One region of the Janthinobacterium sp. 1L-D-8-B-C4 genome, then DNA from elsewhere that is predicted to be linked to it. Evidence: predicted binding sites of a transcription regulator. Region 1 holds the regulator's gene; the other holds the start of a gene.

Region 1 (7,434 bases):
GCTACCAGTTCATCACCTTCTGGGGCGAAGCGGGCAAGCTGGCCACTTTCCGCCAGAAGCGCGACGGCGAAGGCGACCTGTGGGTCGAAGGCGAAGCGGAACGGGTGGAATACAACAACAAGACCGAAGTCGTGAAACTGTTTTCCAGGGCCAAGCTGACGCGCCTGCAAGGCACCAAGCCGACCGACGTGGCCAATGGCGCCTTCATTTCGTATGACAGCCGCAATGAATTATTCAATATGGAAAACAGCGACAGCGGCACCAGCGCCCCCGGCGCCGGCAGCGTGCGCATGGTGATCCAGCCGAAGAACAAACCGGCGGCAGACAAAACGCCCGCCGCGCCCGCGCCAGGGAAAAAATAATGAACAAGAATGAACGTTGCGGCAGCACCCTGATCGTGCGGGGACTGCAGAAAACCTATGGCAAGCGGCAGGTCGTGCATGATGTGTCGCTGCAGGTCGAATGCGGCGAAGTGGTGGGCCTGCTGGGTCCGAACGGCGCCGGCAAGACCACCTCGTTCTACATGATCGTCGGCCTGGTGCCATCCGACGGCGGCACCATCGATATCAGCGGCGTCGATATTTCCAGCCTGCCGATCCACCGCCGCGCGCAGATGGGCCTGTCCTACCTGCCGCAGGAAGCGTCGGTGTTTCGCAAGCTGACGGTGGAAGACAATATCCGCGCCGTGCTGGAAATCCAGACCGTCGACGGCCGCCCTTTGAAAAAGGCCGAGATCGAGGAGCGCCTCGACAAATTGCTGGCCGACTTGCAGATTGAAAAGCTGCGCGAAAACCAGGCGCTGTCGCTGTCGGGCGGCGAACGGCGCCGCGTGGAAATCGCGCGCGCGCTGGCCACCGACCCGCGTTTCGTGCTGCTCGACGAGCCGTTCGCCGGCGTCGATCCGATCGCCGTGATCGAAATCCAGCGCATCGTGCGGTTTTTGAAAGAACGCAATATCGGCGTGCTGATCACCGACCACAACGTGCGCGAAACGCTGGGCATCTGCGACCGAGCCTACATCATCAACCAGGGCTCGGTGCTGGCATCAGGCCGGCCCGACGACATCATCGCCAACGAGTCGGTGCGCCGCGTGTATCTGGGCGAACATTTCCGCATGTAAGCCGATGAAACAATCACTGCAGCTGCGCACCTCGCAGCACCTGGCACTGACGCCGCAATTACAGCAATCGATACGCCTGTTGCAATTGTCCACGCTGGAATTGCACCAGGAGCTGGAGCAATTGCTGACCGATAATCCCTTGCTGGAGCGTCTCGACGATCCGCTCGACCGTTCCTTGCGCCTGCTGTCCGATGGTGCCCTGAGTTCGACTGCTGCGCCAGGCGAAGCGCCGCCTGCGCCGCCTGGCCAGGAAGCGCCGGCGCCGGCGGCCGAAGCGGAAACGTTCGATGGTGAAGGCGGCGAGAGCACGGCCGCGCCCGAAGGCGGCGACAGCGACTGGAACGAGGCCAGCCGCGGCAAGGCGCCCGACGATGAGGATTCCCGCCCGCAACTGGAAGCCCATCATTGCACCTTGCGCGAACACCTGATGGAGCAGATGCGCGTGACCGTGCTGGAACTGCGCGACCGCGCGCTGGTCGAACTGATCATCGATGCGCTCGACGACAATGGCTACCTGGAGGAATCGCTTGACGATATCCTGGCGCGCCTGCCCGAGGAACTGGAAGTCGACGCCGACGAACTGCGCACCGCCTTGTCGCTGCTGCAAAGTTTCGATCCGCCCGGCGTGGGTGCGCGCAATGCGTCCGAATGCCTGGCGCTGCAGATCAAACGCCTGCCGCAGGTGGCGCTGGTGACGCGCCGCATGGCCTTGACCATCGTTGAAAAACACCTGGCCTGGTTTGCCCAGCGCGACTTCAACAAGCTGAAAAAAGCCCTCGATTGCGACGATGAAGACTTGCGCGAAGCGCAGACCGTGATTCGCTTGTGCAACCCGCACCCGGGCGCCGTGTTTGCGTCCGACGTGTCCGATTACGTGGTGCCGGACGTGGTGGTCAAGCGGGCCCGCAATGGCTGGCAGGTGTCGCTCAACAATGACGTGATGCCGCGCCTGCGCGTGAACGCCATGTACGCCAACCTGCTCAAGCAAGGCAAGGGCGAGGGCGGCATGGGCGCGCAGTTGCAGGAAGCCAAGTGGCTGATCAAGAACATGCGCCAGCGCTTCGACACCATCCTGCGCGTGGCGCAGGCGATAGTGGAACGGCAAAAGGATTTTTTCTCGCATGGCGCAGTTGCCATGCGGCCACTTGTGCTTCGCGAAATAGCTGATACACTGGGTTTACACGAGAGTACTATCTCGCGGGTAACAACCCAAAAGTACATGCTGACCCCGCATGGAATGTTTGAGTTGAAGTATTTCTTTGGCAGCCACGTCGCCACCGAAGCAGGAGGGGAGGCGTCATCGACGGCGATACGTGCCTTGATCGTGCAATTGACAGGAGCAGAGAACCCTAAAAATCCTTTATCCGACAGTAAGATTGCGGACATGCTGGGGGAACAAGGCATGGTGATTGCGCGACGTACTGTTGCCAAATACCGGGAAGCGTTGAAAATTCCGCCAGTGAGTCTGCGTAAGTCTTTGTAGTTTTTTTCGGTTCCTCTGCGGGCCGGAACGATGGCCACCGCACGAACCCGATCATCTTTAGGAGTGTGTATGAATCTCACCATCAGCGGACATCATCTCGAAGTGACACCAGCCATCCGTGAATACGTACAAACCAAACTGGAGCGCGTGAAACGCCATTTCGATCACGTTATCGATATCGCCGTGATTCTGACCGTCGACAACCTCAAAGAGAAAGAAAAACGCCAGAAGGCCGAAGTGAATCTGCGACTGAGCGGCAAGACCGTCTACGTGGAAAGCCTGGCGCAAGACCTGTATGCCGCGATCGACAGCCTGATCGACAAGCTGGACCGGCAAGTGATGAAGTACAAAACCAAAGTGCAAGGGCACGGTAAAGAGGCGATCAAGCATCTGCCAGACAACACTCCTGAAGAAGCCGCCGCCGTCTAGGCCTGCCGCTCCGGATTGTTGTGATCAACTAAGGGCGCGCTGTGTTTACTTCGCGCCCTTTTTTGCGCCCATTTTTCCGGCTCAGCTACGCTCGCGGTGGCGCAGCACGACCCGTTCGCGGTCGGCAAAATACTGCGCCAGGTGTTCCGCCATATATACCGAACGGTGCTGGCCACCGGTGCAGCCGAGCGCCACCGTCAGATAGCTGCGGTTGTCGGACTTGAACGACGGCAGCCACTTTTCCACGAAATTGCGGATATCGGCAAACAGTTCCAGGGCGCTGGGCTGGGCATCGAGAAAAGCGATCACCGGCGCGTCGCGGCCATCGAGCGGGCGCAGCGCCAGGTCGTAATACGGATTGGGCAGGGCCCGCACGTCAAACACGAAGTCGGCGTCCAGCGGCACGCCCAGCTTGAAGGCGAACGATTCGAAGAACAGGGTCAGCGGCGCGCGTTCGGAGGCGACGATATCCTTGATCCAGGCACGCAGCTTGTTGGCGCTCAGCTCCGAGGTGTCGATCACATGGCCCAGTTGCTGTATCGCCGACAGCCGCTCGCGCTCTTCCGAGATGCATTCGATCAGCGTGCGGCGGCTGGCCGGATTCTCGCCTGGAAGCAATTCATGCGACAAAGGATGACTGCGTCGCGTTTCCGAAAAGCGCGCCACCAGGGAATGCGTGGTGGCGGTCAGAAACAGCACCTTGACGTCATGCCCCTGCGCACGCAGCAGTGCCACATTGTGCGGCAGGCTAGTCAGCGATTCCGCACTGCGTGCATCGACCGCCACGCCGAGCCTGTTGGTGCCTTCGTCGAGCAAGGTTTGCACCAGGCTCGGCAACAAAGCGGGCGGCAGGTTGTCGACACAGTAAAAACCGGTATCCTCCAGCACCTTGAGTGCAACAGATTTGCCGGAGCCGGAAATGCCGGTAAGTAGAATGATGTGCATAGGCGCGATCATACAATAAAGACTGCCTGCGCGTGCCGCGGCAATCGTCTTTACATTTTATTGCAATTGAATATGGAGGCTGCCCGCGGCCTCAGTCGCCACTCATGGCGAGTCGTTGGTGCAGCAGGGAATTCACGAAGCAGCGCTTCGTGCCTGCGTAACGGTTCGCCCTTGCAAGGGTGACCTCCTTGGCAACATTAATCGCCGCTCATGGCGAGTCATTGGTGCAGCAGGGAATTCACGAAGCACCGCTTCGTGCCTGCGTAACGGTTCGCCCTTGCAAGGGCGAACTCCTTGGCAACATTAATCGCCACTCATGGCGAGTCGTTGCCGCTCCATGAATTCCTGCAGCGTATCAATCCCGCGCAGCTGCAAGATGGTATTGCGCACCGCTGCTTCAAGCAGCACGGCGATATTGCGGCCGGCGGCGACGGGGATGACGACCTTGCGCACCGGCAGGCCCAGCACGTCTTCGGTGGGGAACAGGAAGGGCAGGCGCTCGACTTCTTCTTCCAGTGCGTTGCGGCGCACCAGGTGCACGATCAGTTTCAAGCGCATCTTGCGGCGCACGGCCGTTTCGCCAAAGATGGCCTTGATGTCGAGCAGGCCCAGGCCGCGCACTTCGAGCAGGTTCTGCAGCAGCGGCGGGCAGCGCCCTTCGATCATGTTGGGCGCGATGCGCGAAAATTCCACGGCGTCGTCGGCCACCAGGCCGTGGCTGCGCGAAATCAGCTCCAGCCCAAGCTCGCTCTTTCCCAGGCCCGAGTCGCCGGTGATCAACACGCCCACGCCTAGCACGTCCATGAACACGCCGTGCATGATAATGCGCTGCGCCAGCTTTTTCGACAGGTAGACGCGCAGGAAGTCGATCACTTGGGCAGCTGGCAGCGGCGTGGAAAACAAAGGGATATTCTGCTCGTCGCAGATGGCCAGGATGTCGGGCGGCGTTTCCAGGCCTTGCGCAATGATCAGCGCGGGCGGGCCGCCGGCAATCAGCTCGCCAATCACGTGGGTGCGCGTATTGACCTTCAGGCGCTGGTAGTAATTGATTTCCTGGTGGCCAAACACCTGGATGCGGCCCGGGTGGATCAGGTTCAAGTGGCCGACCTGGTCGGCGGCCGACGAGACGTCGCCCGAGATCAGGCGCTCGCCGCCGGGGAAGCCGGCAAACCAGCCCAGTTGCAGACTTTCGCGATTGTCGTCGTACAGGCGTTGTATCGTCAGCGGCGTTTGCAACATGGCAGTTTTCTTCAGGAGTGGATCAATTGCTGAAGTTTAACCTGCCGCTTGCAGACTGGGTTGCCAATTGACGATGCGCGAATGCACGGATTTCGGTTCCGGGTCGGTGGCCAGCGCCGTGCGGAAAGCATCGTCGGAAAACATTTCGGCGATTTCCGACAGGATTTCCAGGTGTTGCTGGGTCACATGGTCGGGAATCAGCAGGAAAAACAACAGGCTGACCGGCTTGCCGTCGGGTGACTCGAACGGAATTGGTTCGGCCAGGCGCACAAAGGCGCCAAGTGGCGCTTTCAGCGTCTTGGTGCCTTTGATGCGGCCGTGCGGCACTGCCACGCCATGGCCAAGACCCGTCGAGCCCAGGCGTTCGCGGGCGAACAGATTGTCCGACACGGTAGAGCGGGCGATGCCGTAGTTGTTTTCGAAGATCAGGCCGGCTTGCTCGAAAGCGCGCTTTTTGCTGGAGACTTCCAGGTCCAGGAGGACGTTTTCGAGGGATAGTATTTTGCTAAGATTAGTCATGACACTCAATGAAATGGTGCAATGCGCAGAGGGCTTGCGAGCCGAATTATAGGCCTGTTTTCGTGGCCTGTAACGCCAATTCTCAACAGTATAAGCTCGCTGCCGGCGCAGTGGGCACTCTGGCGGGGCAAGCAAGCATTTTATCAAAAAAATAACGCCAAAGCCAGTTAGCTATTTCTTGATTGAAAACGAAACTCCTGCCGGTTTTTCCGTCGCCGAATGCAGATTTTCCGACTTTTCAGCGTTTTGTGTTGCTTGCAGCAACGACGCTGGCGTTGTTTTAAAACACAGCCAGCATTCCTGGAAGCATCATTCTGCGCGCTTCCGGCGGCCATGACCAGTACTTATTGGCGCGCATTGCGCAGATTGCCTGGCATGTGGCCAGTGCTGAAGTTGCTGCGCCAGGGGTTGATGTCCAGGCCGCCGCGCCGCGTATAGCGTGCGTAGACGGACAATTTTTGCGGCTTGCACTGGCGCAGGATGTCGACAAAGATGCGTTCGACGCATTGCTCATGGAATTCATTGTGCTCACGGAAACCGATCAGGTAGCGCAGCAAGCTTTCCTGGTCGATCTGCGGGCCGGCGTACTCGATCTGCACGCTGCCCCAGTCCGGCTGGCCGGTGACCAGGCAATTCGATTTGAGCAGGTGCGATACCAGTTTTTCTTCCACCGGCGCCTCGTGCAGCGCCGCTTTCAACAACTGCGGCGATGGCGAATACTGGGTGATTTCCAGGTCCAGGCGGTCGAGCAGCACGCCGTCGAATTCGCCCATCTTGAGCTTGCCGAAGTCTTCCTGCAAGGTCAGTTCCACCTGCACCGGCGCGCCGAAGCCGTTCGACAGATCCTGTTTCAGCAGGGCCAGCAGCGCTTCCGGACTATCGAGTCTGGTTTGGTTGAACGAGTTCAGGTACAGCTTGAACGACTTCGATTCGATGATGTTGGGCGAGTCGGCCGGCGCGCTGACTTTCGCCACGGCCACTTGCGGCTTGCCGCGCTGGTTCAGCCACGACAATTCATAGGCGTTCCAGATATCGAGGCCAAAGAAGGGCAGGGTGCCGCGCAGCTCCAGCTCGTCGCGCTTGCCCTGGCGCGGAATCGGAAACAGCAGTTCAGGTGCGTAGTCGCTGCGGTAGGCCGAGCTTTTGCCCAGGGGTGACAGTTCGGCGAGATCAATGGTGGTGGTCATGGTGATGGCGTAAATTCGGTCAAGCACGAATGGTAGCCTATTTCAACCCAACGGCAAGGACCGGGGTCAGACCCGTTGGGTCTGACCCCAGCATTTGCAGTTGGGTTACTTCTCAATCTACCCCAAAAACAGCTTATACACCGGATTGCTCGTCTCATCCCAATACCGGTACCCCAGCGTATCGAGGAAGCGGCCAAACTCGGCCATCTCGTCGGGCGGCACCTGCAGGCCGATCAGGATGCGGCCCATGTCGCCGCCCTGGCTGCGGTAATGGCACAGTGAAATGTTCCAGTTCGGCGCCATGCTGTCGAGAAAGCGCATCAGCGCACCCGGGCGCTCGGGGAACTCGAAGCGGTACAGCAGTTCGTCCTGTGCCAGCCGGCTCTTGCCGCCCACCAGGTGGCGGATATGCGATTTGGCCAGCTCGTCATTGGTCAGGTCCAGGGTGCGGAAGTCATGCTCCTCGAAACGCTTGGCCATGGCGCCAGACTCATGGCGGTCGGCGATCTGGA
Region 2 (7,434 bases), on a different contig from region 1:
CAGGCGGCGCGCACATAGGCCAGATAGCTGGCGCTGGCGGCCACCGGCGAGACCTTCGCTACATCGCCCTCGGCGCCCCACGGCAGGATGGGCGCGTGGCGGTCGACATTGGCATGCGACAGCCAGCTCTTGGCGCTGGCCACCAGCCGGCCCGGCACCTGGCCGCCCAGCACGCGCGCCAGCGTGCCCGTGACGGCGTTATTTACGCCAGCGACGTCCGGTGCCGACCAGGGCAGGCGCAGTTCGTCCTGCGCCAGCTCGCCTTCGGCCGGGTGGTAGCGCAAGGACGGCAGCAGGGCGCGCGGCCCCACTTCGCCCGGCGCCAGCAGCTGCTCGATCTCGAACAGCTTGATGCCGGATGCCGTATCGCTGGCGTCAGCATATGCGACCACCGTATTGGTGGTGCCCAGGTCGATGCCGACCAGATAAGAAACCGGAGCCTTGGCCTTGGCCATTTACTGTACTGTGCCGCGCACGTCGAATTCCACCTTCCAGCGCTCGGCGCCGTCAGGCGATACAGCCAAAAGCTCAAGCGTTCCCGCCTCCGTCACGCGTGCATGCAGTTTCACTTGCACCACGTCGCCGGCCTGGCGGTTTTCGGCTGACAGGGTGGCCTGGATCTCGCTCAGTTCCTGCAGTTCTTCGGGACCCCAGAAGTCGAGCAGGTCGCCGATCTGGTCATTGCGACGGGTCGACGAGGCAAAGAAACGGAAGTGCACCGGTTCGCCCACCACCAGGCCGAATTGCTGGCCCGGCAGTTCCAGTTCGCTGCCTTCTTCCATGCCGAACGGCGCCACGCACAGGGCCTGGATCGGCGGCTCCATGCCGGGGATGGCCGGCATCGCCGACTCGATCGCCACATAGAAGGAACTGGCCGTGCCGCCCCGAATGCGCACGCCATGGCCGCGCCGTACATAGCTGTAGTAGGCGGCGCCGCGCGCCACCGCCAGGTCAAGGTCGGCGCCGGCCAGCATGCGTGCCGGTTCCGCGCCTTCCAGGTACAGCCAGTCGTTGACGGCGCCCATGATGCGCTGTACCAGCAGGTCGGACTTGAATACGCCGCCGTTGAACAGCACGGCGGTCGGGTGCAAGAAGCTGGCCTCGCCAGACTGGCGGCTTTCAAAGCCTTCCAGTTCGGCGGTGGCGCCAACTTGCCGGCCCAAAAATGCCGCCAGGTGGCGCGTAATGGCCGCGTCCTGCGCATACGGCAGGCCCAGTTGCGTCAAGCCGGCGCGTGTGCGCGCGGCAGGGCGGCTCGACGCTTCCACCTGCGGGAAGAAGCCATCGAGAATAAAGGTCGATACTTCGGCGCGCGTCAGTTCGGTGCGGATCGAGCCGCCGATCAGTTTCGAGCCACGGCTTGGCACCACGATCGCCGCGCTGTCCATGCCGCTGTCGGCCAGCAGGCTTTCCTTGGCGCTGCGGCAGCCGTAGGTCAATGCGCGCATCTGCCAGGCGTCCAGCTGGGTGCCATTGGTGGCGAGTTTGCGCGCCACCAGGTGCGCCAGCGCCAGGTCCATATTGTCGCCACCGAGCAGGATATGTTCGCCGACGGCGACGCGGTGCGGTTCGAGCACGCCGTCGCGTTCAAGCACGGCGATCAGCGAAAAGTCGCTGGTGCCGCCACCGACGTCAACCACGAGGATGATGTCGCCCGGCTTGACGTCCTTGCGCCAGCGCCCTTCGCTGGTCTGGATCCAGCTGTACAGGGCAGCTTGCGGCTCTTCCAGCAGGGTCAGATTGCTGTAGCCTGCCGCCTGCGCCGCTTCCATCGTCAGCTCGCGCGCCGATGGGTCGAACGAGGCGGGTATCGTGACGGTGATTTCCTGCTGCGCAAACGGCGCTTCAGGGTGCGCGTTGTCCCAGGCCTGGCGCAAATGCGTCAGGTAGCGCGTGGCGGCCGTGACCGGCGAAATGCGCGCCACTTCCGGCGGCGCATCGTTTGGCAAAATCGCCCCGCGGCGGTCCACGCCAGGGTGGCACAGCCAGCTTTTCGCGCTCGACACCAGGCGGATCGGTGTGGTGGCGCCACGGCTGCGCGCCATTTCGCCAACCACGAACGGTGCCTCGGCTTCTTCGGTGACCCAAGGCAGGGCCAGGTCGCCTGGCGCGACTTCGTCGGCGTGTGGCAGATACACAAACGATGGCAGCAGTGGCAGTTCTTCCAGGGTGCCGGGGTTTGATAACTGCGGCACTTGCAGCACGCCGTGCACGGATTTTTCGCCGTCGCTCTGGCCCAGGTTCACATACGACAGCGCGCTGTGGGTGGTGCCCAGGTCGATGCCGATGGCATACAAGGCGCTCACAGTTCCACCTCGGCCGGTGCCAGGATGGACGCGTCGTGCTTGTCGTTCAGTTTCGGCAGGCGCACGCTGGAGGCGCGCCAGCCGCGGTGGCTCAAGGTGCCCTTGAACGGCGCCGAGCCGACCACATTGCCGGTCAGGCGCACGGTAGCCGGATCAAAGCCTTCTTGCAGCACGATGCGGCTGCCTTCGTTTTCCGAACGCACCGGTTCGATGCTGAAGTACTCGCGCATGACCTTGGCGCAGCCTTCGTGCACCACACGGGCGGCCGCGCCAATATCGGCGTCGGCATGGCTGGCCAGGTTTTCCTGGGTAAAGTCGATCAGGCGCGCTTCGCGCTGCAGCAGTGCCAGCAATTGCAGTGCGGCGTCAGGCGTGGCTTCTTTCAGGATCACGGGGGCGGCGGCAGGCACCGGAGCCGGTGCGGGAGCAGGGGCGACCGGCGCGACTGGCGCTGCTTCAGGCAGGTTCAGCTTTTCCACGCGGGCGGCATACGCGCCATCGGACAGGGTGCTGAAAAAAGCGCCAAAGGCCAGCGGGATGCGGCGCCAGAACGACGGATGATTTGGTGTGCTCATGATGGATGGATTCTCTTATATTTAGGCGTCGGCGGCGCATGCTCAAGCAAAGCTGTGGCGTGGCCGCTTCGCGGTGTGTTGCAGGGCTGGTGCCGATGAACAGGCCAGCGTTTGCCCGCATGATACCAGTTAGCGGCGCAGGGCCAAAGCGGGGGGAGTTCGCCGCGTTGGCAATGATTTACACTTGGCAATAGAATGCACCTAATTACATATTAATAAAAAGGAAATCATGCAATTTTCTATCAAGCTGGGCAAAGCCGCTGCGATCGTGGCCTTGATCGTCCTGGCCGGCTGTGCGGGGAAAGAAGGACCACATTATCCAGTCGAGACGCGCATTGTCGAGGAAGTAGAGGGCAGGCAAGAACAGTTGCTTGCTTACGAACATAATATTGACATAGGAACAAGCGAGGCCCAGGTTGCTGCGTTATATGAAAAGGTGATCGCTGCCTGCAAGGCCGATACCGCCAACGCCTGCGTGCTGCTCGATTCCAATATCAGCAGTGGGCGTGAAGTGCGAGCGCGCATCAATTTGCGCGCCAGGCCAACGGGCATCAAGAAGATCGTGTCCCTGGTTGGCAGCGCGGGCGAAGTGACGAGTCAGGGCACCAAGGTGCAAGACCTGGGCCGCCCTGTGCTGGACAGCCGCAAGCGCCTGGCCATGCTGAAACAGTATCAAACACAGCTGCAGGAACTGGAACAGCGTTCGAGCAAGGATGTCGATGCGCTCATCAAAGTGACCAAGGAACTGGCTACCGTGCAGACGGAACTGGAGCAGGCGACTGCCGCGAATGCGCTATTGATGCAGCGCATCGATACTGACTTGCTGACGATCGATATCAGTTCCGAGGGTCGGAAATCATTCTGGTCCCCGATCAAACAATCGTTGGGCAATTTTACCGAGAACCTGTCCGAGGGCGCTGCCAACGGCATCACGGCGCTCGCCTATCTGCTGCCATGGCTGCTGGCGTTTGCCATCCTGTTCCCGCTGCTGCGCAAAGGCTGGCGCCGTTTGCGCGCACCACGCAAGGGCGTTGACAGGTAAAGCACCAGCGCCTTGCATTTGCCAAGCCCGGCTGCACAGTCCTTGTGCAGCCGGGTTTTTTTCGTGCAACAAAATCACTGGCGCACCAAACCGTGGCGCTTTCTTGATGTGGTGAACCTGTCAATGCTGGCATGCAATCTGCTTTAACACCTGTGTATGCCCCTCTCGACTATCCATCCACACTCAGGAGTCCACATGTCACGACGCATCATCTTGAAAGCGGCAGCAGCAGGCGCAATGGCCTTGGTTGCCTCGGCCTACACGCAGTCGGCGTTTGCCGCCGACACCATCAAGGTAGGGATACTGCATTCCCTGTCCGGCACCATGGCCATTTCCGAAACGTCGCTGAAAGACGTGGCGCTGATGACGATCGCCGAGATCAACGCCAAGGGTGGCGTGCTGGGCAAGCAGCTGGAACCGGTGGTGGTGGACCCCGCCTCGAACTGGCCGCTGTTCGCCGAAAAAGCGCGCCAACTGGTGGCGCAGGATAAAGTCTCGGTGGTGTTCGGCTGCTGGACGTCGGTATCGCGCAAATCGGTCTTGCCGGTCTTCAAGGAACTCAACAGCCTGCTGTTCTACCCGGTGCAGTACGAGGGCGAGGAACTGGAAAAGAATGTGTTCTACACGGGCGCCGCGCCGAACCAACAGGCGATCCCTGCCGTCGAATACCTGATGAGCGCGGACGGTGGCGGCGCCAAGCGCTTCGTGCTGCTGGGTACCGATTATGTATATCCGCGCACCACCAACAAGATCCTGCGTGCGTTCCTGAAAAGCAAGGGCGTCAAGGACAGCGATATCAGCGAGGTCTACACGCCGTTCGGCCATGCCGACTACCAGACCATCGTTGCCAATATCAAGAAGTTCTCGGCCGGCGGCAAGACCGCCGTCATCTCGACCATCAATGGCGATTCGAACGTGCCGTTCTACAAGGAACTGGGCAATGCGGGCCTGAAAGCGACCGACGTGCCGGTGGTGGCGTTCTCGGTCGGCGAGGAAGAGCTGCGCGGCATCGACACCAAGCCTTTGCTGGGCCACCTGGCGGCATGGAATTATTTCGAGTCCGTCAAGAACCCGGTGAATACTGACTTCATCAAGAAGTGGAAAGCCTACGCCGTCAAGCAGAAGCTGCCGAACGCCGGCTCGGTGGTCACCAACGACCCGATGGAAGCGACCTATGTCGGCATCCACATGTGGGCGCAGGCGGTAGAAAAAGCCAAGTCGACCGATACCGACAAGGTGATCGCCGCCATGGGTGGCCAGACCTTCAAGGCGCCATCGGGCTTTACCCTGACCATGGACGCCACCAATCACCACCTGCACAAGCCTGTGATGATCGGCGAGATCAAGGCCGACGGCCAGTTCAACGTGGTGTGGAAAACCAGGGAACCGATCCGCGCACAACCGTGGAGCCCGTTTATCAAGGGTAATGAGGCGAAGCAGAAGTTGTAAGCGCTTGCGCGTCGAAACTTAGTTGTGACCCCAGGCAAAGAGCTGGGGTCAGACCCGCCGGGTCTGACCCCGGAACTTGCCTTTGGGGTAAGGAAGCTCATCAACATAGTTGCTTTTCCACCCAGGAACCCATGCGCATGCAGCTCCTCCCCAAACTGCTGGCCCTCGCCTGCCTGCTTCTTTCTTCGCTGGCACAGGCCGCCATCGACCCCACGCTATTGAAACCATTATCCGGCGACGACCCCGAAGCGCGGGTTGCCGCTGTCGGCCAAATCGCCGCGCTGGCCACGCCGGAAGCAGCCCGCGTCTTGCAGGCGCTGCAGGCCGAAACCCTGTATGCCACCCCGGGTGGCGATGTGCTCATCGTCGAAGGCGATGGCGCGCAAGCGTATGACCCGGCTACCGGCAAGAGCGCAGCAACGCCCGACGGCATCGACGGCGTGATGGTCAACAACCGCCTGCGCGGCGTGGTGGAAGGCGCCTTGTCGGGCCTGAAACTGCTGGCGCCGGAGCGCGGCGAACGCCTGGCTGCGGCCCGGGAATTGCAAAAAGCCGTCAGCCCGGCGCAAATCCCGCTGATCCGCAAGGCGCTGGCGCAGGAGAGCGATGGCGAGATCAGGCAGATGCTGCAGGTGCTGATCGCCAGCGCCAACCTGCATGCGCCGGACGCGGCCACGCGCAAGCAGGCGGTGCAGGACCTGGCCGTCAGCAGCGATGCGCGATTGCTGGCGCCGCTGCAATCGATGCTCGACAAGGGTGCCGACGGCAAGCCGGGCGAACCCGACGAAGCCGTGCGCATCGCCGCTGTCGACACCATCGGGCAAATAAAAGGACGGGTGCAGCGCACTGAATTTGTTGGCAATATCTTTTACGGCCTGTCGCTGGGCAGCGTGCTGCTGCTGGCGGCGCTGGGCCTGGCGATTACCTTCGGCCTGATGGGCATCATCAATATGGCGCACGGCGAACTGCTGATGATAGGCGCCTACACCACTTACCTTTGCCAGCTGTTCTTCCGCGCGTATTTGCCGGGCATGCAGGACTGGTATCTGCTGGCGGCGCTGCCGGCGGCGTTCTTTGTTGCCGGCCTGGTCGGCGTGGTGCTGGAACGCACGGTGATCCGCTGGCTGTATGGCCGGCCGCTGGAAACCCTGCTGGCGACCTGGGGCATCAGCCTGATCCTGATGCAGCTTGTCCGCACCATCTTTGGCGCGCAAAACGTGGAAGTGGCCAATCCGGCCTGGATGTCGGGCGGCGTGACGGTGCTGGGGTCTCTGGTGCTGCCATACAACCGCATCGCCATTATCGTGTTCGCCATGCTGGTGGTGGTGGCCGTGTGGCTGATCCTCAATAAAACCCGGCTCGGCCTGTTCGTGCGCGCCGTCACGCAAAACCGCCGCATGGCCGATTGTGTCGGTGTCGCCACCGGCAAGGTCGACATGCTGACCTTCGGCCTCGGTTCCGGCATCGCGGGCCTCGGTGGCGTGGCACTGTCGCAACTTGGCAACGTGGGGCCGGACCTGGGACAAAGCTATATCGTCGACTCCTTCATGGTGGTGGTACTGGGCGGCGTGGGCCAGCTGGCCGGCACCGTGATCGCAGCGATCGGCCTGGGCGAAGTCAACAAATTCCTCGAACCGGTGGCGGGCGCCGTGCTGGCCAAGATCGCCATCCTGGTGTTCATCATTATCTTTATCCAGCGCCGGCCGCAGGGCCTGTTTGCCATGAAGGGACGCAGCGTCGAATGATTACCTCTCTACGCGTCAAGCAGGGCCTGTTTTCGCGGCCCGTCTGGGCGGCCATTGCCGCCTTCACCCTGGTGGCGGCCTTGCTGCCGATCTTTAACCTGATGTTTGCCGAAGGCCATCCGCTGCATGTGTCGGCCTATACGGTCGGCCTGGTCGGCAAGTTCATGTGCTATGCGCTGGCCGCGCTGGCGCTCGACCTGGTGTGGGGCTATACCGGCATTTTGTCGCTGGGCCATGGCGTGTTCTTTGCGCTGGGCGCCTATGCACACGGCATGTATCTGATGCGCGCGATCGGTGCCGGGGGCCAGTATCAAAGC

The links. The regulator sigma-54, encoded in region 1, starts transcription at its own class of promoters, with help from an activator protein. The targets are predictions, from matches to a motif close to TGGCANGNAANCTGCTTT.
Region 2: the regulator sigma-54 is predicted to act here: its motif matches at 4,051-4,068, upstream of urtA (urea ABC transporter substrate-binding protein).

Annotation. Positions count from the first base shown of each region.
Region 1 covers NZ_JBXAVX010000016.1:83,693-91,126, forward strand. Annotated here, with positions in the region: gene lptA (lipopolysaccharide transport periplasmic protein LptA) at 1-362, shown strand, start outside; gene lptB (LPS export ABC transporter ATP-binding protein) at 362-1,120, shown strand; gene AC0Z42_RS23890 (RNA polymerase factor sigma-54) at 1,125-2,603, shown strand; gene hpf (ribosome hibernation-promoting factor, HPF/YfiA family) at 2,673-3,032, shown strand; gene rapZ (RNase adapter RapZ) at 3,114-3,977, opposite strand; gene hprK (HPr(Ser) kinase/phosphatase) at 4,281-5,216, opposite strand; gene AC0Z42_RS23910 (PTS sugar transporter subunit IIA) at 5,253-5,735, opposite strand; gene queF (NADPH-dependent 7-cyano-7-deazaguanine reductase QueF) at 6,080-6,922, opposite strand; gene ilvA (threonine ammonia-lyase, biosynthetic) at 7,040-7,434, opposite strand, start outside.
Region 2 covers NZ_JBXAVX010000021.1:26,059-33,492, forward strand. Annotated here, with positions in the region: gene AC0Z42_RS27185 (Hsp70 family protein) at 1-455, opposite strand, end outside; gene AC0Z42_RS27190 (Hsp70 family protein) at 456-2,306, opposite strand; gene AC0Z42_RS27195 (DUF2760 domain-containing protein) at 2,303-2,881, opposite strand; gene AC0Z42_RS27200 (DUF4349 domain-containing protein) at 3,111-3,923, shown strand; gene urtA (urea ABC transporter substrate-binding protein) at 4,119-5,372, shown strand; gene urtB (urea ABC transporter permease subunit UrtB) at 5,510-7,117, shown strand; gene urtC (urea ABC transporter permease subunit UrtC) at 7,114-7,434, shown strand, end outside.